DNA from 2 places in the Cryobacterium sp. MDB2-A-1 genome. Region 2 is predicted to be linked to the other one. Evidence: riboswitches for the same ligand, from Rfam matches in the RefSeq annotation. Region 2 holds a riboswitch; the other holds the start of a gene.
The links. Region 2 has a riboswitch for magnesium ahead of E3O39_RS14950 (Nramp family divalent metal transporter). Riboswitches for the same ligand answer to the same signal wherever they lie in the genome.
Positions count from the first base shown of each region.

Region 1 (14,623 bases), on a different contig from region 2:
TGGGGCTCATCAGGATGCGACTCTAGAGGCTCCCGCTTGCCCGGATCCGACATAAGCCGAGTGAACCACATCTCACTCCGCGGAACGCATCGTCGCGCTCCAGGCTTTGGCCATCGCTTTGGCCACGGTTGTCTTGGCCGCAATCATCTGGGCCGTCAGTCGATTGCATCTCCTCCGCGGTCCCACGCTGACCGGACAGCGACACTCTCCGCGGCGCGCCTGCATTCCGAAATGTACACCGACGAAGGTGGCCGGACTCACTGGCAAGGTACTGTAACCATGGCATGCCTTGGCCACGCCGGCGCTGCCCGGATTTAATCGCTGACGTGAGGAACGCTATGACCGTCGAGGAATTGCCTGAAAGTGTCCTGCCGGGCGCGGACATTGCCTCGGAACGGACCGGTCAGGGAAATGGAAAGAGAAACCCGGTTTCGCGTTTTTTCGGTCTCCTTGGTCCGGGTTTGGTTACGGGTGCCGCCGATGATGACCCGTCAGGGATCGCGACGTATTCTCAGGCCGGCGCGACGTACAGCAACAGCATGTTGTGGACGGTCCCTTTAACGCTTCCGTTGATGATGGCTGTGCAAGAGATCTGCGACCGGATGGCCCTAGCCACCGGGCAGAGCCTCGGCGCGCTGATCCGTCGACGGTTTAGCCGCGGATTCCGGGTTGCGATCGGGATTCTTTTGGCCTTGCTGATCATTGCGAATTGTCTGAACCTGGCCGCGGACCTGAATGCGATCGGTCAGGGCATGAACCTGCTGCACGCGGGACCCGCGTTTCTGTGGTCCGCGATCGCCGGTATCGCCATTGTTGCGGCAGTGATGGCGGGGTCCTTCGCGATGATCGGCCGGATCTTCAAATGGTTGTGCATGGTTCTCCTGGTCTACGTCGGAGTCCTCTTCGTTTCCAACGTAGATTGGGCCGACGTTGCCCGAGGCCTCACCGGCGGGCAGATCCAGTTCTCACCGGCGTACTTCGGTTTGATCGTCGGGGTCTTGGGTACCACCATCTCGCCGTACATGTTCTTCTGGCAGTCCGCGCAACGCATCGAGGAACTCCGCGCCGAAAAGCGTGGCGGCGATCACGCGCCGGCTCTGGACGAGAGGCCAAGGCCGGAAGCGGTCCGACGGCTACGCAATGGACGAGTGGACGTGTTCACCGGGATGGCGTTTAGTGTGCTGATCATGTTCGCCATCATTGCCTCCTCCGCAGCCACCCTCGGCGCACACAACAGCCCCGTCACCAGCGCAGCCGAGGCAGCCCAAGCACTCGAACCAATTGCCGGCAATTACGCCGGTATCCTCTTCGCTCTGGGTTTCATCGGCTCTGGGGTACTCGCGGTGCCCGTGCTCGCCGCATCCGGTGCTGCGGGGATGGCAGGGCTTTTGAACAAGAACTGGGGTCTGGACCGGTCCCCCCGGAGAGCGCCCCTGTTCTACGCCCTCCTCGGCGTTGGTATTATCGCCGGCACCATCCTCGCTATCGTCTCCACCGACCCCATCGGGCTACTCGTGCTGTCCGCGATCGTGAACGGCATCGCCGCCGGCCCGTTCCTGATCGTGATGATGCTCATCTCCCGCGACAGAACCATCATGGGCAAATACCGAAACGGTAAGCTCGCCGCAACCATGGGATGGACCGCCACTGCAATCATGTGCGTCGCGGGCGCATATGGCATCTGGTACACCCTCATCGGAAACTAACCAGCCGAAGCGACAGCTGAAGCTTGGACTCAATGGTTTTGGTAGCAGGAACCGGCCTGCACACCCTCGTCGACGAGCGGGCGAATACGTCGATGCGCACGCGGGCATAAAACAGTGGCGCTTCACGCCCGAGTGGCCACAGACGCAGATCTCATCCGTAACGGAACCCTCGTCTGGCCGCCGTTTCTTCGCAACAGCACGCGCTGAGTGTCCTCTGGCGTGACGAGCGGCTTGCGAATCACGCCGGCGCCCGTACTTCGGCCCAATTTGACCCCCACCATCCCGGAAGACAGTTCAGGGGACGTGAGATCGGACGACGCTGATGTCATCGTCTCGCGGCGGAGGAATATGCAGAGGCCCGCGGGCTCGGATTGGTTCGGGAGCCATGACGATAGCTCGCGTTTCGCGGCGGCTGGGCGGATACTTAGAGCGTATTAGTGGACTCAGCGTGGAGGACGCATTATGCAACACAGTGTGGAATCCGGCGGATTCGAGGATCTGAAAGTTGTACAGGTCTCGGCCACCGAATGGCGGGTCAGTGGGCGTTCGTTCGAAGAGCAGAGCCCCGCGGCATTCTGGGGCCTCGTTTGCCAGTGTGGTGAAGCATTCAGTGTGATCCGTCCCGGACGTTTTCCGGAATGGCGTACTTATTGCAGCTTCGATAGGGCTTTGGCGAGCTTTGCAGACTACTCTGACTGAACCGTGCCCGGATGTGGCCCGTCCTACGGTTGCGCTTTACACCAGGTGGCACGTCCCGCTGGGTGTAATTCATTGTTGCCCTGCGATCAGTTAAATTTGGCGGCGTCGCGTGTCAGAATCTGGCCATCAGATTGATCTGGCAGTAGTCCCAAGGCGCGCGCTCGGCCGTAGAAGGTAGCTCGCGACATTCCGAGGTCGAGCGCGACCTGAGCTGCTGGCTCTCCACCTTCCATAAGTCGGCGGGCGTTGCCGACCGGGCTGTCGGTGATGATCCGCGGGCGACCGCCCAGATCCTTGCCGGCCGCGCGCCGTTTAGCGATCGAGTCAAGCACTCGCTCTCGCTTGATTTCGTGTTCCATCTGTCCGAGCGCCGCCATGCTCGTGAACAGCATGGACCCCATCGGAACTTCCTGATTCTCGCCCTACGTCAAACGGCGGACTTGCTCTGAGCTACTGGCCTCAACTCACCCTGACGTAGGGAGGCTAGCGACAAAGACCCAGTAGGGGACATCGACAACACACCGGCAGTTGGTTCTAAATCGTGCGCTTTGTGCGAGGATCTGGGGATGGAGCAGGTGCAGGACTTTCGATCAACAATTTTTCATGCTGGCACGAGGGCGAGCGTGGCTTTCATCGTTGGCGTGCTCGTTGGCGTCGCCTCTGGTCTGATTGTGAAATGGGCATTCGCGCCGGCTATCGGTTGGGTTGGGGCGGCGGTCGTCTTCCTGTCCTGGACGTGGATAGCGGTAGGTCGACTGGATCATTCTGAGACCGCACGATATGCCACTCGAGAAGATCCATCCCGGTTCGCCGCCGAGGTACTCATTCTGTGCGCAAGTATCGCCAGTTTCTGGGCCATTGCGCTCATCCTCATTGAGGCTGGCACCGTGGAAGGACTGGCCAAAGCCGGACTCGTCGCCTTGGCGTTGTCAACGATCGCGGCGTCCTGGCTGATGGTCACCACCGTGTTCACCTTGCGATACGCGCACCTGTACTACAGCAACGAAACCGGGGGCATTGTCTTCAATCAACGCGAGCCGCCCCGGTACTCCGACTTCGCTTACCTGGCCGTGACGATCGGGGCCACGTTCCAAGTTTCGGACACCAATCTGCAAAATCACGATATCCGCATCACCGCGCTGCGCCATTCGTTGCTTTCTTACGTCTTGGGAGTCGTTGTCCTAGCGACAACGATCAACCTCGTTTCCGGACTCGCCCACTAACCATCTGCTTCAGCGCACCACGTACTCGCTCGAGACAAAACGTCTGGAGAAGGAACGAACCATCACCAGTGTTGCCAGAAAGGCGCTCGGGTCCCGGTTTCGTGTTCTGCTCCATACCGGTCAGGGCCCCCGTCCCGGGGCTTGATTCCCGCGCGAGCTCCGTCTCGAAAACTCAGAACTAGACAGCCGTTGCCTGACGGCCTTCTGAGCCCAGATGCGTGCGAGCCTCCCTCAACCCTTTTCGTTCTTCTTCGGCCAAAGGGTCACCGTTGACGATCTTCCTTGACGATCGCTCTTTGCCCGCCCTCTGACCCAACGATGTGGCCGTGAATTTCAGCAAGTGTTAGCAGCCTGGGGTTGTGGGATCGTCAACCGTTTCTTTGAGTTGGTCCGAAGTTTAGAGTAGTGCTTCGCGGGCGAGGACGATGGTTCTGTCTCGGGGAAGCTCGATGACGTCGACGGGGTCGGGTGCGAGCCTGTCGAGGGCTAGGAAGAGGACTTGGGCCCAGCGAAACATTTTGCTCCGCCGGTTGTAGCGGGGTACTGGGGTGGAGATGAAGAATGTTGCGCGTGAGGAAGCGAAATTTACTAGCGCTGTCTTGTCGACGGTGTGAGCTTCGGTCAGCAGTTCTGTCATCCGAGGTTGCTCAAGGAATCCGACTTTTGCGACGACGCGAACGATTCCGGAGGGGAACGTTTCGACGTTGATTCGTTGTTTCATCCCGACGGTGGAGGGGACGTCGACCGTTGACCAGCTCAAGAGGATGGAGCGTTTCTGGAGGGCATGATTTTGAGTGACCATTGTGCGCAGGGCAACGGGCACAATATTTGGATTCCGGGTAATGAACACTGCGTCTCCGGGAACCCGGAACAGGTCCCCTTTGGCGAGTGTGAGAAATGACTCCAGGTCGCTGAGGGGGAGCTCGCCGATGCGTCGTGCGGCGCGGATGCGTTGCTGTCCTATCCACCATGAGCCCATCACTGTGAATATGATTGCGCCGATTGCGAGTGGGAGCCACCCTCCCGAGGTCGCCTTGGGGAGGTTCGCCACGAGGAACGCGAGAGTCACCAGGAGGATTGCGCCTGCGGCGATAATTCTTGGCGTGAGGCGTCTGGAGTGTGCCCAACTCCAGGCCAGGTAGACGATGGTGGTGATGGAGATGGTGGTGGTGACGGCGATGCCGTATGCGGAGGCTAACGCGGCGGATCCTCGGAAGCCAATTGTCACGGCGAGCACAGCAAGTGCAAGTAGGACGTTGATGGCTGGAACGTAGATCTGGCCCTCGTTCTTTTCCGATGTGTGAATTACTCGAAGTGGAGGGAAGAGCCCCAGACGCCACGCTTGATGGATGACGGAGTATGTCCCTGAGATCACAGACTGGGAAGCGATGATCGTGGCGGCCGTGGCGAGGATGACCATGGGGAGTTGACCCCACGCGGGCACGAGGCCGAAGAAGGATGCGGTTGCCTCCTGCGGGTGGCGCAGAGCCAAGGACGCCTGCCCAAGATAGTTGAGGACCAGGGCGGGAAAGACGACCCACATCCATGCGCGCGTGATCGCTTGTCGGCCGAAATGGCCGAGGTCGGCGTAGAGGGCTTCGGCTCCCGTCACGGCCAGAACGATCGCGCCGAGGGCGAAGAAAGCCGTCGCGGGCTGGTCGATGAAGAAAAGTACAACCCAGTGCGGTGAGAGCGCTTGAAGGACCGCGGGGTCCTCCAGGATCGACGCGCCACCCGTCACTGCGAGGACAAGAAACCAGAGCAACATTATCGGGCCGAAGAGCCGCCCGATTGTTCGGGTGCCAAATCTTTGTATCGCAAAAACACCCAGCAAGATCACGACTGCGATCGGCACCACAAGGGCGGACAGGGTCGGCTGGATCACTTCTAGACCTTCTACGGCGGACAGAACCGAGATCGCGGGGGTGATCACGCTATCGCCTAAAAACATTGCGGCACCCAGCATGGCAACAATAGTGAAGGTCGTGAGGGTTCGAGCTTTCAGACCGCTCCGGCGGAGAAGCCCGAATAGTGCGAGAAGCCCACCTTCGCCTCGGTTGTCAGCCCGGATCAGGAAACGCACGTAGAGGATCGTGACAACCAAAGTGAGCGCATAGAGGATGGTCGCCGTCGACCCGTACACATATTCGGCCGACGGTCCGCTGATATCGGAACGACCGGCGTCAAACGTCGTCGTCGCTGCGTAAAGCGGGCTGGTGCCAATATCGCCGAAGACGACACCCATGGCCGCAATCATGGGACCCACAACCAAAGCCGGACCGCGTGCGCTCAATTTTCCCAACTTCACGAATCCTTCTACATCCAAAACAGGCTCACGGCAGCTGGGACCGCTATCGATCCGCTGAACGGTTAGCGTGCGAAGCGGTCTTCCAAGCGCCGCATCAACTAATCCCTGAATCCTAGGGTGCGTGGAGAGCGTTATGTGTGCCGCAGCCGGTATCGTGCGACGTGTCGGCAACCATCGGTGAGCACCAAGTCGACGTGGCCGGCGCCCACTCCAGAGTTTCCACGGACCGCCCCTCTCTGTGAACCTCCGGAAATAGATAGAAGGCCCAGCGGCTGGGGTGCGTGAAGCCCTGTTCGTCCTCGAACGCGGCAGCACCACGAGCAGGGCGGCGATGCGGGTCGAGACGCGGTGGCGGGTTAGAGGGCGGTAGGTGGTCATCGCGCATTCATCTTCGGTGTTTCATCCCGCGAGCTCGACGAAAAATCTTCGACTAGGGCGAGCATTTTTGACATCACCTCCAACACCACCCCGTCGGCGCCGTAGAGCAGCTCGACTGCATACGCCACCCCGACCGGGCTGCCGGCACCGGCGGTTTGTGGTCGATTCCCGGCCCGATACGGCAGCATGGACCCCATGCAGGCCAACCCAGAGTTCAATCCGGAGTTCTTAGAGATCAACCCGCTTTTCGCGCGCCCGGGTGAGGACGCTGTTGCCCCACGTTATGTGCTCGGCACGGAGCCGATGGAGGCGGAGACGGCGTACCAGATCATCCACGACGAGATCATGCTCGACGGCAATGCCCGGCTGAACCTCGCGACCTTTGTCGGCACCTGGATGGACGATCACGCCCGCCGGCTCTACACGGAGGCCTTCGACAAGAACATCGTCGACAAGGACGAATACCCCCAGACCGCCGCGATCGAGGAGTACTGCTGGCGGATGATCGCGGGCCTCTGGCACGCGCCCGAGCCGCTGGACACGATCGGCACGTCGACGGTCGGGTCCTCGGAGGCGTGCATGCTCGGTGGACTGGCCCTGAAGCGACGTTGGCAGCAGGCCAGGCGGGCGGCCGGGAAGCCGAACGGGCAGCCGAACCTCGTGATGAGTTCCGCGGTGCAGGTGTGTTGGGAGAAGTTCTGCAACTACTGGGACGTCGAGGCGCGCTTCGTGCCCCTCAGCGAGGAGCATCCGAGCCTCGACGGCCACAATCTCGCGAGCTATGTCGATGAGAACACGATCGGCGTCGTCGCGATCATGGGGGTGACGTACACCGGCGCCTACGAGCCGGTCGCGGCCATCGCCGCGGCCCTCGATGAGATCCAGGAACGTACCGGCCTGGACATTCCTATCCATGTCGACGCGGCATCCGGGGGCATGATCGCGCCCTTCCTGCAGCCGGAGCTGGAGTGGGACTTCCGGTTGGAACGGGTGCACTCGATCAACACGTCCGCGCACAAGTACGGTCTCGTGTACCCGGGCCTGGGCTGGATCGTCTGGCGTTCGAAGGACCTGCTGCCGGAGGAGCTGATCTTCCATGTCAGTTACCTCGGCGGAAGCATGCCCACGTTCGCCCTCAACTTCTCCCGACCTGGCGCGCAGGTCCTCCTGCAGTACTACCTCTTCCTCCGGCTCGGGTTCGAGGGATACCGTGCCGTGCAGCAGGTGTCCCAGGACGTTGCACGATTCCTTGCGCGCGGCATCGGGAAGATCGGCGCCTTCACCCTGTGGAATGACGGTTCAGATATCCCGGTGTTCGCGTGGCGGCTCACGCCCGGCCACACCCGGAATTGGAACCTGTTCCACCTGTCGGACCGGCTGCGTTCCCATGGTTGGCTCGTCCCCGCGTACCAGATGCCCGACGACCTGTCGGAGATGACGGTGCAACGGATCGTTGTGCGCAACGGGCTCAGCATGGACCTGGCCGCGCGCCTGCTCACAGTCATCGAGCAGGAGACGGCGTACCTCGACAGGCTCGAGGGGCCGATGCCGGTCGAAGGGCAGCAACCCGGCTTCACTCACTGACACCCCGCGGCGGTCGTCCGTACAGCAGATTTCCCTCACGATTCGGTTGGGCGCCGCCTTGCCAAATGCGGCCATGAAGGAGACCCGGTCACGGTCACGGCAGGCGTGGTGGCGGCGTCGACCATGAGGGGGATAGCGGCAGGGGAGCACTGAACGAAAAAGTGAACCGCACTCCTAGAGCGAGGGGTTCTCTGACAGGCGCCGGTAGACAGTGTGGTGAGAAGCCTCGCTCAGCCAAATACCTGGCAGTCTGCGGCCGGCGGTGTCGATTGGGTTGACGAGGACAGTTGGAACGTGGCCGTGTTGGTCACGTTTGACCATGACCACAAAAGTTTGGCCCCAAGCATCGTTCGTCTGGAGAGTCACGGCCGTCCACATTGTTGACATCGGGTTTCCCTCAGCGTATTAGGTCTTGTGGAGTGTAGAAGTTCGGTGGGCCTCCTCACAGCAGTTCGCGAGGTCGGGGGTGGACAGGGGTTAGTCAATGCATGCGTTGCCCGCGAAGTGTTGTTCCCCTGCGCTGGGTGACGCGGCTGGGGCTGGAGGCGCTGCTGGAGCTGCTGGAGCTGCGGTTGGCACGGTGACCTGCTTGCCGTCGGTTCCGAGGACGAGAGTGATATCGGTGCCAGTGCCGGTGCTGACCGGGTCGGCACCGGGAATGAATGCGGCGAGTGCCTTGGCGTCGCCCTCTTTCCCTGGCGGGTATTCGATGGTGGTGTTTGGGCGTGCGGACGTTGAACTTGGCACGCCGGTTGCGAATCCGAGGGATTTGAGGGTGGCAGTGTTTGTGGCGGCCGCGCCGTTTGTTGAGCCGCCATTGAGAACAGTGACCGTAACGTCGGATACCGGTGACGCGGTTGCTGTCGTATAGGCGGTGGCCGTCCCGATGATGCCGGAAATGAAGGCCGGCATTGCGGCCTGGTCTACTTGCACTACGGACACGTCCGCGCCGTTAACGGTGATTGTCGGTGTTCCGGAGACTGGGATGGTGGTGGAGGTGATGTTGCTCGGGTTCAGGCCGCCGAATCGGGTGGCCAAATCGAGCAGATTCAGGCCGGGATCTGTTTGCAGTGACGCACTGACCGCATCAAGGACTTGGGGGAGTTTGACGGGGTCAAGTAGCGTACCGGCTGAGAGCAGTTGGCGTGCCTCCATGGAAAGGAAATACCTCTGGCGCACCTCACGGTCCAGATCGCCTTGGGGCAGGCCGTGCCGTTGACGGACGAATGCGAGCGCTTGCTGGGCATTCAAGGTGGAAATGCCAGCGGGCAAGTTGATGGTGGAATATGGGTCGTTCACTGCGGCGTTCAGGCAGACCTGGATGGGCCCGAGGGCCTGAGCGATGTTATAGAAACCCATCATGGAGACCCGAACGAAATGGTCGATGGTTAGCCCTGTCATGTTTTGAATCACGCTCGTGAGTAGCTGCGCGCCGCCCACGTCGCCCGCATCGTTCTCGCTGCCGAAGGCGAACGCAGCATTGAGCTTGTTCTTGCCGAAACCGGGGATATCGACCCAGGAGTCGCGGGGGAAGGAGATCAGTGTCGGTGAGTCGCCGTTAGCGGGGAGGTGGAGGACTATCATCGTGTCCGTGCTCGTCCCGCCCCCGTCTTGCTCAGTGCCCAGCTGGGCAAGTTGGGCTGCGGTGGCGTTGGCGGGGCGGTGATCATCACCCACGAGGAGGATGTTCTGATCTTGGCCATCCAGGTCCCGGCTCGGAGCATTCGCCGAGGAGATCGCATCAATATGCGTGATCCCAGCAGCGAATCGTTGATAGTTATAGATCGCATAACTGCTTCCCGCGAGCAGGGCGACGACCACAACAATCACGAACCAACGTGTTATCACCTGCCGACGGCGCCTACGACGGGGGCGGTCAGCGGGACGGTCAGTGGACATGACGGTGCTTCCGATAGGACAGCAGGCAGTCGCGTAGGTAACAATGAAGCACGTCCCTATATAAGGCCCTCGACCCGGGAAAGGCCCGAAGGACACTCCCGCACCGAGCCCGAACGCAGCCTGGTCCCAGCTGCACTCTCGATTCCCCGCGCTCCGGCTGCTGACAGAGCCACGAACCGCTCGGTGGGTTCCCAGCAGTTGCCTACTCGCGTTGTATAAGGTGCGGAGCAAGCGTGTTGTTTTTGACGGGGTAGCCGCCGATCTGCAGGAGAAAGCCGGGGTCAACGTGACGGAAAAGCCGCCGCTACCGCTTCGGACGCGAGCGCATTCCTTGGGTGCCCCTATTCGCCACGGACGGTTGCAGCGGCGTAGCCCGTGGCAAACCGTGAGGGTCGCGCTCGTGTTCTCTGTGAGCGTTCTCCTGGTCAGTGGGGGGACTATTGCAGCTGTTGCCACGTGGGATGTTGCCCGCAGCGTGAAACCGGGCGTGCATCTCGCCCACCTCGCGGACACACCCGGGAGCACTGCTGCGCTTGCGGTAGACGTCGCAGCCATTTCCGGCGGGGTCGATCTACTCCTGACGGGAACGGATACCCGGTCCGGGCAGGGTGGGGCTTTTGCGACGGGCGCAGGTTTGGCGGGAAGTTCCGGTGCGGGCAATAACGATGTCACCCTGTTATTACACATTTCGAAAAACCATCAGAACGTGAGTGTGATCAGTTTCCCTAGGGATCTCATGATCCCTGTTCCTGCGTGTCCGCAATCTGATGGGTCGACGGCGTCGGCGTCCAGTCGGGTGATGTTGAACGCGACGCTCGCCCGCGGAGGGCTTTCCTGCGTGGTGCTCACGATCGAAAAACTGACCGGCGTTCAGATTCCTTTCGCCGCCCAGATCAGTTTCGACGGGGTCACGGTGATGTCCAACGCCATCGGCGGCGTCACCGTGTGTGTGGCCTCCCCGATCGACGACCTCTACACGAATCCGCCCTTGCATTTGGCGGCCGGACAGCAGAGCATCGTCGGTGACATGGCCTTGTCGTTCCTGCGGAGCAGACACGGTGTCGGTGACGGCAGCGACCTGGGCCGCATCAGCAACCAGCAAGTGTTCATGGCCGCGTTGGCCCGGAAAGTCGAAACGGGCGGCGTCCTCGGTAACCCTGTCATGCTGTACTCCCTGGCCAAGGCGGCGACAGACAACATGGTCCTCTCTGACACCTTGACCAATCCCACGACTCAGGTTCAAATTGCGCTCGCGCTCAAAGACACCGGCTTGGCGAACATGGTCTTCCTTCAGTACCCCGCTGTGGCCGACCCGCAGGACGTGAACCGCGTCATCCCGCAGAAGGAGGGTGCTGCTGTCGTGAACGCAGCTCTCGTCGCTGACCAGCCCATTCAGCTCAGCGGTGCCCCCGGTCGGGCAGCCGTTCTCGACAAATCTGCGCCCGCGGCCCCGAATCCCACGCCAACTTCCCTCTCGACTCCTGTGCCGGGCAAGACTGGACCGGCCACCACACCCACCCCTGTACAGGCGGCCACGCCCGGCCCCGGGGGCGCCGTCCTCCCGACGACCGTGACGGGACAAACAGCAGCTCAACAAACCTGCAGCAAAGGAAACTAGGGCGCTCGACCCCTCCCGGAAATCCACGCTGGGTCATAACGGAAGTAGCGCTTTGAGACACGCGGATACGGTACCTGTCTGACGCGAAAGCCTATTTTCCGGCGGGAGCAGGGGAGAGGGATTGCTTCGTGGGCAGAAAGTCCCCGGAACACGGATACCTCCCGCATCCCTGTTGGCCTTGTCCCGGCGTCGATATCCGCAACTCGACGCTTTTGTCCCTCGGGTCCTCGGGTCCTCGGGTCCTCGAATGCAACCCAGACCAGCGACTTCTGCGCATTCATCACCACTCGTGGGAAAGCACCACTTGGATATCGGCGCGGGAACCGGTCGACAGTACCTCAGCTGCCAGTTTGCTCGGTGTTAGCATCGCGGGCACGCTGGGCAGCGTCGTGCTGGAGCGGCGGCAACCAGCGTGGAGAACTGGAGATCGCAGGTTAGAGGGAGCTTCCCAAGGGGTTGAGGGGGTGCAGGTTGCGGTCGAAGTCGTATCGGAGGAGTTGCCCGGTCGGGAGTTCAGCGTCACGGGTCTGCCGAGCATGGCTGTTGTTGAGAATGATCCGTAGTTGAGTAATAACGTGCGGATCTGCAATGAGAAGTATGGTTTGCCGGTCGGAGAGCAGCGGCATGAGCAAATCTGTGACGAACGACCGCATCGAAGTGGATACGACGTTCTTGGTGTCAATGTCTGCTGATAGTTCGAGCCTGCTCGGCGGGCTGAACGAGGTCGAAGTTGCGTCACCGGTGTTGCCAGCTTCGGGGGACGACTCGGTTCGCGACAACCAGCCGGGCCGGAGTGAGGGGTCTTGGCGCCGTGCGCTTTGGGGACGATCCCAGGGCTCTTCAACGTCCAGTCGACGGTCGGAGCGGACAACGCGCGGTAGGTGACGCAGTTCCGTCAGTACCGCTTGAGTGAGCGGGATACAGCGCGGTTCGCAGGGCGTGAGGACCATGTCTGGTGCGATCCGGAAGAGATTTAGTCGGTGAGCGGCCAGACGCGCCTGGGCGGTGAACGTCGGGTCCGTCATCGTGCGGAGAGGAAGGTCACGCCCGGGATCAGACCGGGAACCGGCTGCGACCTGGTTCGCGGTCAGTGGCAGCAGGATGAGGGATCCGAACGAGTGCATCCCTGTCCTCTGCTTCCTCAAGACTTGGTCTCGACTTAGGTCCTCGCCCTTGGCGTTCTGGTCTTTCCGGGTCCAATGAAGGGTTGGACCGGGGGGATCTAGTCGAGTTGAGCACTTTAGGACGCCGCGCGCTAGCAAGGTAAAGCTATCCATGTTGCCGCGACGCCATACGGCTGGCCGTTTAGCGTCGCGGCAAGGTGAACGCTTGTGGAACATTGACAGCCGCGATTGCTTCTGTTGGGGTCTCCGCGTACAGTCATCTTTGCAGGGCGCCGTTCGTTAGCTGAGGCTCCTTTGTGGATATAAGCCAGCGACCCCCAACGTCCAGAGACGCCCCGGGTCAGGACAGGTTTTCCCGGAACAAGGGATTGCCCCGATTGGCTCCCGGTTTCCGGGTTAACGCCGCAAAGTGCCAAAGGTCTTACGAGGAGAGGTTACCTCGGCCGGTCTGGTCGGACTCTTCGTGTGCGCTGAGCAAAGCGGAGGGAGCACGTCAATGAGCGAGAGCCATAGACCCTACCTCCTGCCGACCACGCACACCAGGTAGCAGTCTGCCTGCACACGCCTGTCTGGTGGCGTGCCCCGGTGATCGCAGCCCGGCCAGGTCATATTTTCTCGCCCGGCCCTGTGGTTTCCACGGTGCTCCCGACATCGCCGGCCCTCGTCGGGCCGCGTTTGATCGGCTCCCGGATCCTGTCTTTTCATTTCCTGCAGAAAGTTCACCATGGATACAACGTCAAACCTCGTTCCTCCGACCGGGCCCGTGTCAGCGGTCCTGGATTCCGCGCACGTGGGCGATATCGAAGGGGCCATGGGCACGATTCGACTCGGCGATGATGCGCCGCGGCGGGGCGTGCGGGCAAAACTGCGTACCCTTTTGGCCATTCTGGGTCCTGGACTGATTGTGATGGTCGGCGACAACGACGCTGGCGCGTTTGGGACCTACACGCAAGCTGGCCAAAATTATGGGACCACATTGCTGTGGACGTTGCTGCTGCTGGTACCCGTCCTCTACGTGAACCAGGAAATGGTGTTGCGGTTGGGGGTGGTCACGGGGGTGGGCCATGCCCGGCTCATCTTGGAACGTTTTGGAAAGTTCTGGGGAGCCTTCAGCGTCATTGACCTGTTCATCCTGAACGCGCTCACCATCGTGACCGAATTCATCGGTATCAGTTTGGGCTTGCAGTATCTGGGCATCCCGCAAATTCCCGGCGTAATTGTTGCAGCCGTGCTCGTGCTCGGCGCCGTCAGCACCGGGTCTTTTAAACGGTTCGAACGCGTCAGCATGGTTCTTGTTGCCGGGTCCCTCTTGTTGGTCCCCATTTTCTTTCTGTCGGGCCCGAATCTGGGCGAGATGGCGACCAATTTTGTGCTCCCCGGGATGCCACCCGGGTCCCAACTTTCCACGGTGATGCTGCTCATCATCGGGATCGTCGGCACGACCGTCGCCCCGTGGCAGTTGTTCTTCCAACAGTCCTATGTAATTGACAAGCGCATCACGCCCCGGTTCATGAATTACGAAAAGGTCGACTTGTGGATCGGGATCTTGATGGTCATCGTCGGTGCGGCCGCCATCATCGGCTTCACGTCCGCCACCTTCACCGGCCGGCCCGAATTCGGCAACTTCACTGACGCACTCGGGGTCGCAGAAGGCCTCGGCAAGTTTGTCGGACCTGGCGTGGGAGTGATGTTCGCGATCGCGTTGATCGACGCGTCCATTATTGGTGCGGCCGCAGTAGGTTTGTCGACTTCATACGCGTTGGGCGACGTGTTGGGGTTGAAGCACTCCCTGCACCGCAAACCGTGGGAAGCGAAAGGCTTCTACGCCGTATTCGCCGCACTCCTCGGCCTGGCAGCCACGATTGTTCTGATTCCCGGTGCGCCGCTGGGACTCTTGACCGTGGGAGTACAGACTCTCGCCGGGGTGCTGCTACCTTCAGCCACGGTCTTCCTCTTGTTGCTCTGCAACGACAAAGACGTGCTGGGCCCCTGGGTCAACGGCAAATGGTTGAACCTGTTCACGTCTGTTGTCGTCGCCGTGCTGGTCATGCTTTCCATCATCCTCACAGCCAGCGTTCTCTTCC
Region 1 is NZ_SOFK01000055.1:6,439-21,061, reverse strand. It holds partial or broken gene E3O39_RS18520 (VIT family protein) at 1-53, opposite strand, end outside; gene E3O39_RS18515 (Nramp family divalent metal transporter) at 339-1,706, shown strand; partial or broken gene E3O39_RS18510 (helix-turn-helix domain-containing protein) at 2,492-2,809, opposite strand; gene E3O39_RS18505 (DUF1345 domain-containing protein) at 2,972-3,628, shown strand; gene E3O39_RS18500 (KUP/HAK/KT family potassium transporter) at 4,026-5,936, opposite strand; gene E3O39_RS18495 (glutamate decarboxylase) at 6,510-7,898, shown strand; gene E3O39_RS18490 (LCP family protein) at 8,376-9,728, opposite strand; gene E3O39_RS18485 (LCP family protein) at 10,018-11,415, shown strand; M-box (ykoK) riboswitch at 12,808-12,977, shown strand; gene E3O39_RS18480 (Nramp family divalent metal transporter) at 13,330-14,623, shown strand, end outside.
Region 1: it holds a riboswitch for magnesium, as region 2 does, so the genes downstream of both, E3O39_RS18480 (Nramp family divalent metal transporter) here and E3O39_RS14950 (Nramp family divalent metal transporter) in region 2, are expected to answer to the same signal.

Region 2 (9,405 bases):
CAAGGGCGTCCCGTATGGTGGCGGTTTCAGACAGGGCGAGGTACTCCACACCCATGAGTCCTCCTGCTGTTGCGTTGTGATAACCCAAGAGTGTGAGGACTTTGGTGCGATGAGGTTCGGGGAGGAGTGAAAGCACCTCCTGGCGCCTCTCCTGGGGCAGGTCGGTAATCGCGTCAGCGGCGTCGTCGGCACGCATACGGGACAGGACCGAGGCGACATCCGCGGTGCTTCTGGACTTGAGGAGTTGGGACAGACTGTCGTCTTCGAGTTCTTCGAAAACGTCCGCTTCGAATTCTGGGTCTGCGTGGACCTGGGCGAGGAGCTCATCCTGTTCCTTGGCGTCTGCTGTTTCGATGATGTCCGCCATCTGTGCGGCCTTCAGCCGGCGGAGCTTCCCGAACGACGTGCGAACGAGTACGGAGGGTTGGTGTCCGATCAGGGCTTCGAAGGAGCGCCAGTCCCGCACAGGATGATTGTCCTTGTCGCGGCGTGGGGACCACCAGTGTGACTGGTGGACGTTGAGCCCGGTGACGACCCAGACGCCCGGGGCCGGGCTGAGATATACGTCGTGGGCCGGGACTAGGCGGGTGATGTACACATCGTGGGCGCGGACCAGGGAGGCGAGGTCCACGTCGATGAGCCGGTGGCCGAGGACATCCGCGTTCAGGAGCACTTCTCCTGGCCGGCGTTCGAAGGCCCGGACGTCGAGACGGGCGCTGGCAAGCTGGACGTTTTCGGGCGCGAGGTCCTGGACGTCGGCGATGGGGACAAATACCGTTTCGGAGCCGACCCGGACCACCAGCGCGGTCAGGAGCGGATAATCGTCTCCGCGGAGTCGGACGATGACGTCAGAGAGTCTGCCGAGGGCTTTGCCTTGACCGTCAACGACGGTGTGCCGGAGCAACTGCGAGAGGCCGACCTCGGAATCGGTCATACCGCGGATCGTCGTGTTCACTGTGGGTCTTCTTTCCCGATCGTTGCTTGGGTTCTTGGCGGAGTTGAGGATGTTGACTTGAGCGTAAGACTCATTTGCTCAGTGGCCGAGAGCGAGTTGAACGACCCGCACGACGACCAACGCCATCGCCAGGAGCAGGTACGTGCGCAAGACGGCAAGGCCGACGCGCCGGCCCGAAGAGAGCTCGGGTCTGGATAGAAGGGCCAGGGGTGGCATCCGCCAGCGCAACCGCTGAGCGTGCTCCATCTTCGGGACGGGCTCCCGAGCCGGGCGTCGGCGGCGCACCACACCCACGATCAGACCGGTGACCAGGCCGAGGAAGGTGCCCCCACCGAGGATCCACAGGATCGTACCGGCCGTGATATCCGGGAACAACACGCTGGCCGTGAGGACGATAGAAAGCATGACCAGGATGGCGACCACCACCGAGGTGAACAGGTTCAGCCACTTGCCGTTGACCCAGGGTCCGAGGACTTCCTTGTCGTTGCAGAGCAAAAGAAGAAAGACTGTGGCGGAGGGCAACAGCACTCCGGCGAGGGTTTGCACGCCGACGGTCAAGAGTCCGAGCGGGCTACCGGGGATGAGGACGACGGTGGCAGCGATCACGAGGAGGCCCGCGAACACGGCGTAGAACCCTTTGGCCTCCCACGGTTTGCGGTGCAGGGAATGCTTCAATCCCAACACGTCGCCCAGGGCGTATGACGTCGAGAGGCCGACGGCAGCCGCCCCGATGATCGATGCGTCGATCAGCGCGATCGCGAACATGATTCCCACGCCCGGCCCCACATACTTACCGAGGCCCTCTGCCACTCCCAAAGCGTCGGTGAAGTTGCCGAATTCTGGTCGCCCCGTGAACGTCGCAGAGGTGAAGCCGATGATCGCCGCCGCACCCACGATGACCATCAAAATCCCGATCCACAGGTCGACCTTTTCATAGTTCATGAAGCGCGGGGTGATGCGCTTGTCGATGACGTACGACTGTTGGAAGAACAACTGCCACGGGGCGACCGTGGTCCCGACGATTCCGATGATCAGCAGCATCACTGTCGAGAGTTGTGAACCCGCGGGCATTCCCGGGAGGATGAAGTTCCTGGCCATCTCGCCCAGATCCGGGCGAGAGAGCACGAAAATGGGAATCAGAAGCAGTGACCCAGCAACCAGGAACAGGCTGACGCGTTCGAATCTCTTGAAGGACCCTGTACTTACGGCGGCTAGCACGAGCAGGGCTGCGACGATGACGCCGGGGACCTGAGGGATGCCCAGGTATTGGAGCCCCAGACTGATCCCGATGAATTCGGTGACGATGGTGAGCGCGTTCAGGATGAACAGGTCGATGACGCTGAACGCACCCCAGAATTTTCCGAACCGTTCCAGAATCAACCGGGCATGGCCTACCCCGGTCACCACACCCAGCCGCAATACCATCTCCTGATTCACGTACAGAACCGGAACGAGCAGGAGCAAGGTCCATAAGAGTGAGGTGCCGTAGTTTTGCCCGGCCTCGGTGTAGGTCCCGAAGGCACCGGCATCGTTATCTCCCACCATCACGATGAGCCCGGGGCCGAGGATCGCAAGCAGGGTACGAAACTTGGCCGGGAACCCTCGGCGAGGCGCATCATCACCCAAACGAATTGTTCCCATTGCACCTTCAATATCGCCGAGATGGGCTGAGTCGAGCACAGCGGAAAGCGGCCCCGTCGGGGTCGGGCCGGTTTCAGGGCTGGTGACGCTTTCGCTGCTGTTCGTCATCGTGTGCGGCTTTCTGCGCAGGGAGCGAGTATGTGTAAGCGTGGGAATTCCGGAGGCGTTGCCGGAAGAGCGCGGGCCAGGGGCCGCGCGCGGGGAAGAGCGAGTGTCTAACGGGCAATTACGGGCAGAGGGAGACAGGGTCTATGGCTCTCGCTCATCGGCGTGCTCCCTCCACTTCGTTCAGCGCGCACGAAGAGTCCGACCTGACCGGCCGAGGTGACCTCTTCTCATAAGACCTTTGGCACTTTGCGGCGTTAACCCGGGAGTCGGGAGCCAATCGGGGCAATCCCTTGTTCCGGGAAAACCTGTCCTGACCCGGGGCGTCTCTAGACGTTGGGGGTCGCTGGCTTGTATCCGCAAAGGAGCCTCAGCTAACAAGTGGCGCCCTGCGAGAGTCACGCTACACGGAGAATTTACTGCTCCGCAAGCAAGGTGTGGCTACGCTCAGACCCGCAGCAAACCGACCGTGAGTCCGCCGCCCACTGGCGGATAACGATGCCGTGCACACAGGACAGGGCCCCGGATCCAACCCGTGGTAGGACATGCTGGCCTTCCTAGATTGCCCGGCTGCATGGTGTTTGACTGTGGTCATCCTGCACAACCGTCGCCTCGAAGTCGAGGGACGCCCCATGCTGCAGTATCCCGCTGTGGAAGGAGCGCGAGGCGGATGAGTGAATTCGGTGTACTGATTCTGTTGGGATTCGGGGACACGATCGACTCTGTCCCTGTTCACAACGAGACAGCCATCGAGACGCCCGGCAGAACCGGCGTAGACGATTCGGCCGTCATCCTGGCACAACGCGCGGCGGATCTGCTGGCCGCGGCCAGGCTCTCTCCCGACGTCGTGTTCACTCCGCCCCGAACAAACAGTATTCGGTTCGTCAATACGCTCCTGTGTGAACTACACAAGCTCCCGCGCGCGGTCATCTCAGATCGTCGCCTCGACGTAGAGCCTGCTTGGCCTCGTGCTCGCGCCAGCATGCGGCGCGATCGCGGTTACCCAGATGGCTGGCTCAGCCGGACCGAAAGGCCCCTGGACCGAACCGATGCAGCTAGGAGAATGGGAGCGCGATGGGAGGACGGTGACGAATTAGAAGAGACGGACCCAGCCGACCCGACATTGTTCGCAGCTGGGGTGCTGTCCGAGTTCTATTCCCAGCGCGTTGTTTCCTTCCTCCTCGGCCGCCAAACGGTCCTCGTCATCGCGAGCCCTGCATCGATTCGGGGCATTCGCTCCACACTCCGGGGTGACGCGCTTCAGCTTGGTGATGAACTGCCCGCCGGTCAGCCGCTCGCGTACTCATTCGACCGGCATCTGCGGCCCACCCCTTCTGAGGGCCGCAATATCTGAAGCCCGGTCTGGATCTCGCTCACAGGTGACTCGTTGGGCCATCCGACGGCCCCAGTTGAGTATGTCGCAGCGATCACCGGGGGCGTTAGCCTGCTTTTGACTGGTATGGATACTTGCACTGGACAGGGTGGTGTGTAACGCGACGAGTGTCGAGTTCGCGCGGGAAGTTACGGAGCGGGCAACAACGAAGTCACGATGCTGCTGCACATCACGCAGGATCACCACAGGGTGAGCGTGATCAGCTTCCCGCGAGATCTGGTGCTCGCTGTCCAGGCCTGCCTCCAAATTGATGGGTCCGCCGGCTCCGCGTCGAGCCGGGTGCTGCTACACACGACGCTCGCTCGGGGCGGATTCTCCTGGGTCGTGCTCGCGATTGAGAAGCTCACCGGGTTGCATTTTCCCTTCGCCGCCCAAATCCGTTTCGACGGCGCCACCGCCTCCTTCAAAGCCGTCGGCGTCTTCAGATGCGGCGTTTTCCACACCCAGAATCCCGGTATCAGTGGTTAGAGGGTAGGTGCAGAAGAATCTCACCGACCGTGCAATTCATTGACGATGAACGTACCTACCGGGAGGCTCATCATCGCCGCAAGCCGATCTCAGCGCAAATTGATGGACTTACGACGCCTGCATCGCGGGTGCCTCCATAGCGGCCGGATCACTACTACGCTCAAGCTATCAGGCGGTGGATTCTAGCCCGGGCCGGGCCGGGCCGGGCCGGAAAGTTCATTCCCAAAGCCTGCTCGAAAAAACAAGGGAAGGCCACCATGCCCAAAAAAGTCAAATGGCTGGAGTCGCCCGAGGCGCAGGACTACCCGAGCGCCGCGGACTACTCGCACCTGCTCCTGCAAGCTGAGAGCGTCGACGCCACCGTGCAGGCGCTCCAAGACACGCCGATCACCATTCAGAAAGCCAAGGACATTCTGCGGGCTGCGGGCCTGCCGCTCCTTGACGTGACCAACCCCCACGTCGCCTCTGACTTGCTGAAAATCCGGACCGGCGTGAAGCTCTCGCCAATCCTGCTCGTTCGTGGCAATCTCTCTTCGGCGGTGCCTTTACACATTACGGACGGCTACCACCGGGTCTGTGCGGCATATCACACCGATGAGAACACGAACATTCCCGTGCAGCTGGCCGACCTGATCTTGGGGCGGCCGGCCGTCCCCTAGTGGTGGTTTCGCGATGACGTTCCAAACCCTGGCGATCATCTCGATCGTTGCGCTGCTCGGGCCTTTGCTGGCGATCCCACGACGGTGGAATCTTCCGGTGACGCTGGGCGAGATCCTGGCGGGCATCCTCGTTGGCCATACGGGGCTCCGTCTGGTCGATTCGTCGGACCCATCGATCACGCTGTTGGCCGATGTCGGATTCGCTCTGATCATGTTCGTGGCCGGCTCACACGTGCCCGTGCGGGACGTGCAGATCCGCTCCGCACTGGGCACGGGCGCAGTTCGTGCGTTGTTCACCGGAGTCCTGGCGGTGGCGCTTGGTATTGGTGCCGCCGTCGTCTTCGGGAGCGCACACGCGCCCCTTTACGCCGTGCTGATGGCATCGTCCTCGGCGGCACTCGTCTTGCCGGTGATTGATGCCCTGCGACTGCGCGGAAACTCGGTGCTGCAACTCACTGCCCAGGTCGCCATCGCCGACATTGTCGCGATCATCGCCCTGCCTTTGGCGATCGATCCGCCTAACGCCGGCCGGGCGGCCCTCGGAGCGGGCGCCGTCGCAGCGGCCGCTGCGGTGCTCTACCTGACGTTGTCGCGTCTGGAGCGAAACGGCGCTCGACTGCGGTTGCATCGGCTCTCCGAGCAACGCAAGTTCGCTCTCGAACTCCGCATCCAATTGGCGGTCCTTTTTGCGATGTCGGCTCTCGCGGTCTCCGGCCACGTCTCGATCATGTTGGCCGGGTTCTCCTTCGGACTGGTCGTCGCCGCCATCGGCGAGCCCCGCCGGCTAGCCAGACAGCTGTTCGCACTCGCGGATGGGCTCTTCGGACCACTTTTCTTCGTGTGGCTCGGCGCGTCCCTCAACCTCGGTGACCTCCTCACACACCCGCAGATGATCCTCCTGGGCCTCGCGCTCGGTGGCGGCGCCCTGCTCACCCACGCCGCCACTCGGTTCCTCGGTCAGGAGCTGCCTCTGGGCTTACTTTCTGCTGCCCAGCTCGGGGTTCCCGTCGCCGCGGCCACGATCGGTGAGCAAGCCCACCTACTCGTACCCGGCGAGGGCGCGGCCCTCCTCCTCGGCGCGCTCGTGACCATCGTCCTCTCCTCACTCGCGGGCGGGCGCGCCGCGAAGCGACAAGCGAACATATCTGCCGCACCTCCTGCGGCACCCTAGTCTCAGACCCAGCCGCGTCGGGAGGACGACGAGGGTTTACCAACGAGTGACTCGGCCGCAGCCCTGGACGGTTCCCATCTGCCGCGTCGTCAGCGACCCCGATGGGCGCCCTCGTCGGTTGCTCCGGACTGCCGGGTTTCAGGCAATCTAGAGTGCCACGGCCATGATCATCTACGTTTCTTTTCGGCGGTCGAGGCGTTCTCAGGTCTTTGGGCTTGTGAGTGTGCTTCAACTGGCTTGCAGGTGTCCGCGTACGATCGTGTTCCCAGAGTGTGCGGGGTTCCCGTTGTTGGGTTGAGCTGAGATGTCGACGAGGGGATATTGGGTGAGGTCGACAGTGTCGGGGATGTCGAAGCGGCCCGTGTTTCCGTCGAGCAGGCCGATGCTGATGAGTCCTGAGGCGTCTGCTTTGATCAGCCAGACCTCCCGTAGAGAGCTATCCGGGGTGGCGGGAGCCGTCAGGTCGACGGTCACGTTGCGGTGCCCATCCGCGCTCTCCTTAACCGACGCCTGGCCGTGTGCTTGCCAGCCGGGGAAGGAGGTGAGCTGCGCTTGGTAAATCACTGTCGGTGCGGCGGCGTGCTGAAGTGAGTCGAACCAGATACCACCGGCCAGGCCCGCGATGAGGCCGATGAGCGCAGCTGCGAAGGAAACAGGTAGCCACCGACGGCGACGCGGCGCCAGATCAACGAGTACGCGAGCCCTCGTCGCGGTGAGATGATCCCTCGAAGTTCGGGTTTGGGCGCGCTCCGGGACATTGGTTGCCGCTGCGGGCGTTGCGCCGACGAATTGGTCACGTCGTGGCGTGCTCTTGACGTCGGCACTGAGCCCGAGAGCGCCATGAATCCGCTCCCAGACCGCTTCGGCAGGCTCGGTAAGGGACACGTTGCGCGCCGCCTGGCCGACAACCACGATGTGCTGCAGGGAAAGGAGTTCGAGCGCGCACCCCGGACATCCCGCGAGGTGCTGGCGTTCAACTTTGGTGAGGTCGGCCCCGGCTAGGGCGATGATGGCAAGGTTCTCGGGGTCAATGTGTGTCATCGCTCGCCTCCAATCGGTTACGCAGTCCGGTGAAGATTCGAAGAATGCGGCTCATCCCGGGGCCCGGGCTATTCGGAGTGAAGCGTTGACCGGCATGTTGCTCGTTCATGGTCCCCCATCCACTGTGGGCGCAGAACGGTGTCAGGCACAGCATAGCCAGAAGCCCCCTTCAGAGAGCCACTGAGAAACTGACAATAGGTTCGGCCGTCGAAGGGATCTTTGTGTCCTCGTGGCTCGGGTCGAGTCGGCGGGCACACGCAGGTCTGGCCCACGGGGGACAAGTGGAGCTCACCCTGATGTATCGGACGGGTTCGGTTCGTGTTTGTGTGCGTTGAGGCGGACACCTCCTGCACTCCGATGGCAGAGCGCAGGAGGTGTCCGGGTGGTGCCTAGTGGTGGGCCTTGTCGAGCTTGATTGTCTGCACGGCGAAGGCGAGGTTGTGGTCAGCGAGGCTGCCCCATGCATACACGATGGTGTTCGTGCGCTTGGCAATCGTCACGTCGGCCGGACCGATCAGCGCAGCGGTCGTGCCGGTCGCGGCAACGGCCGCGCTGATCGTCCCCGTCGGGAGGGTCAGTTCGACCTCGTCGGGGTTGGTCTGGTCGGTGATCGCGGCGGCACCGTTGGCCAGGATATCGACCGAGGGTGCAGCGGCGACGTGGCGGACCGTGAGTCGGCCCTTGCCCTTTCCGACGGGATCCGGGTTGTTCTGGAACAGGGTCGCGGTCGGCATGCCGGCCTCGGTCAGGTGTGCGACCGCGGTGTAGTTGTTGCCGCTACCCAGCTTGAGATCGATCGGGCCGATCACGGGATTGGAGGCGTCTTTGGCGTCAGCGGCGGTGATCGCCACGGAATACGTGCCTGGGTCAAGGCTCAGAGTGTCTGAGAATGAACCGGGGGTGAAATTATCCAGGGTGAGTGCTCCGTTGACGTAAACGTCGACCGTGACGCCCGGGATTGCGTGGAACACGGTCAGTTCGGCGGGGCCGTTGTCCCCGTGGCTGTGGCTCTCATTGGCGTTTGCCGGCATGAATCCCGCGAGGGCGACGAGTACACCGACTACGGCGCCGACAGCGATGGTCTTGCGCATGGTTACCTCCTGCTATTTGTCATGGACGGGAAGCGTCATCGCCTCCCAAACTCTCTTCTGATTGGACTCCCGTTTTGGATGCACGCGACGCCAATGATTTTGGAACCCATCGGCTGGACCCTGGCTGGCGCTGCCAGCGCGAATCTCTCAGCCGAGTCCGCAGAGTCGTCCAGGGCAGCGAACTGTCCCTCGCAGGGTGCGATTCATATCACTTGGTCGATGATCCTGTCCCGTCGGTCCGCCGGATCAACTTTCCGAACTCGGATTCTGACGCCAGCTGAGATCCAAAAAGTCGCGGCTGGGCAGGGACCTCTGACAAAGAGACAGGCGCGAACTGGGCGGATTCAATTGGTCGTCGCAACACCTCGATCACGGAGGTTTGCGATGGGACGCGGTGGGAAGCAGATATCGAAAGCGCCCGAGGCCGCGCGGCGGCAGTGGGCGGCGGATCGGGCGTTGCGACCGCCGATGCGTTCACCAGGCCGGCCTGAGCCCTCGCGTGCGGTGCAGCGGGAGTTTTGGCGGCTTATCGCGTGTGGCGTGACGACGGTCGAGGCGTCCGGCGAGGTGGGCGTGTCGTGGCCGGTCGGGTCCCGTTGGTTCCGTCACGCTGGCGGCATGTCGCCGATCAGTCTGGATGAGCCCACGGGCCGCTACCTGTCGTTCGCTGAGCGTGAGGAGATTGCGCTGCTGCGCGCCCAGCAGTTCGGCGTGCGTGAAATCGCCCGCAGGATAGGCCGCGACCCGGGAACGATCTCACGCGAGTTGCGTTGTAACGCGGCGACGAGGAGCGGGAAGCAGGTCTACCGTGCGCTGGTGGCGCAGTGGAAGTCGCAACAGGTCGCGAAGCGCCCGAAGACCGCGAAGCTGGTGGACAACGA
Region 2 is NZ_SOFK01000037.1:864-10,268, reverse strand. It holds gene E3O39_RS14955 (magnesium transporter MgtE N-terminal domain-containing protein) at 1-904, opposite strand, end outside; gene E3O39_RS14950 (Nramp family divalent metal transporter) at 1,034-2,704, opposite strand; M-box (ykoK) riboswitch at 2,921-3,090, opposite strand; gene E3O39_RS14945 (hypothetical protein) at 3,372-4,055, shown strand; gene E3O39_RS14940 (LCP family protein) at 4,251-4,562, shown strand; gene E3O39_RS14935 (hypothetical protein) at 4,820-5,221, shown strand; gene E3O39_RS14930 (cation:proton antiporter) at 5,235-6,392, shown strand; gene E3O39_RS14925 (anti-sigma factor) at 6,621-7,433, opposite strand; gene E3O39_RS14920 (DUF4397 domain-containing protein) at 7,823-8,524, opposite strand; partial or broken gene E3O39_RS14915 (IS30 family transposase) at 9,143-9,405, shown strand, end outside.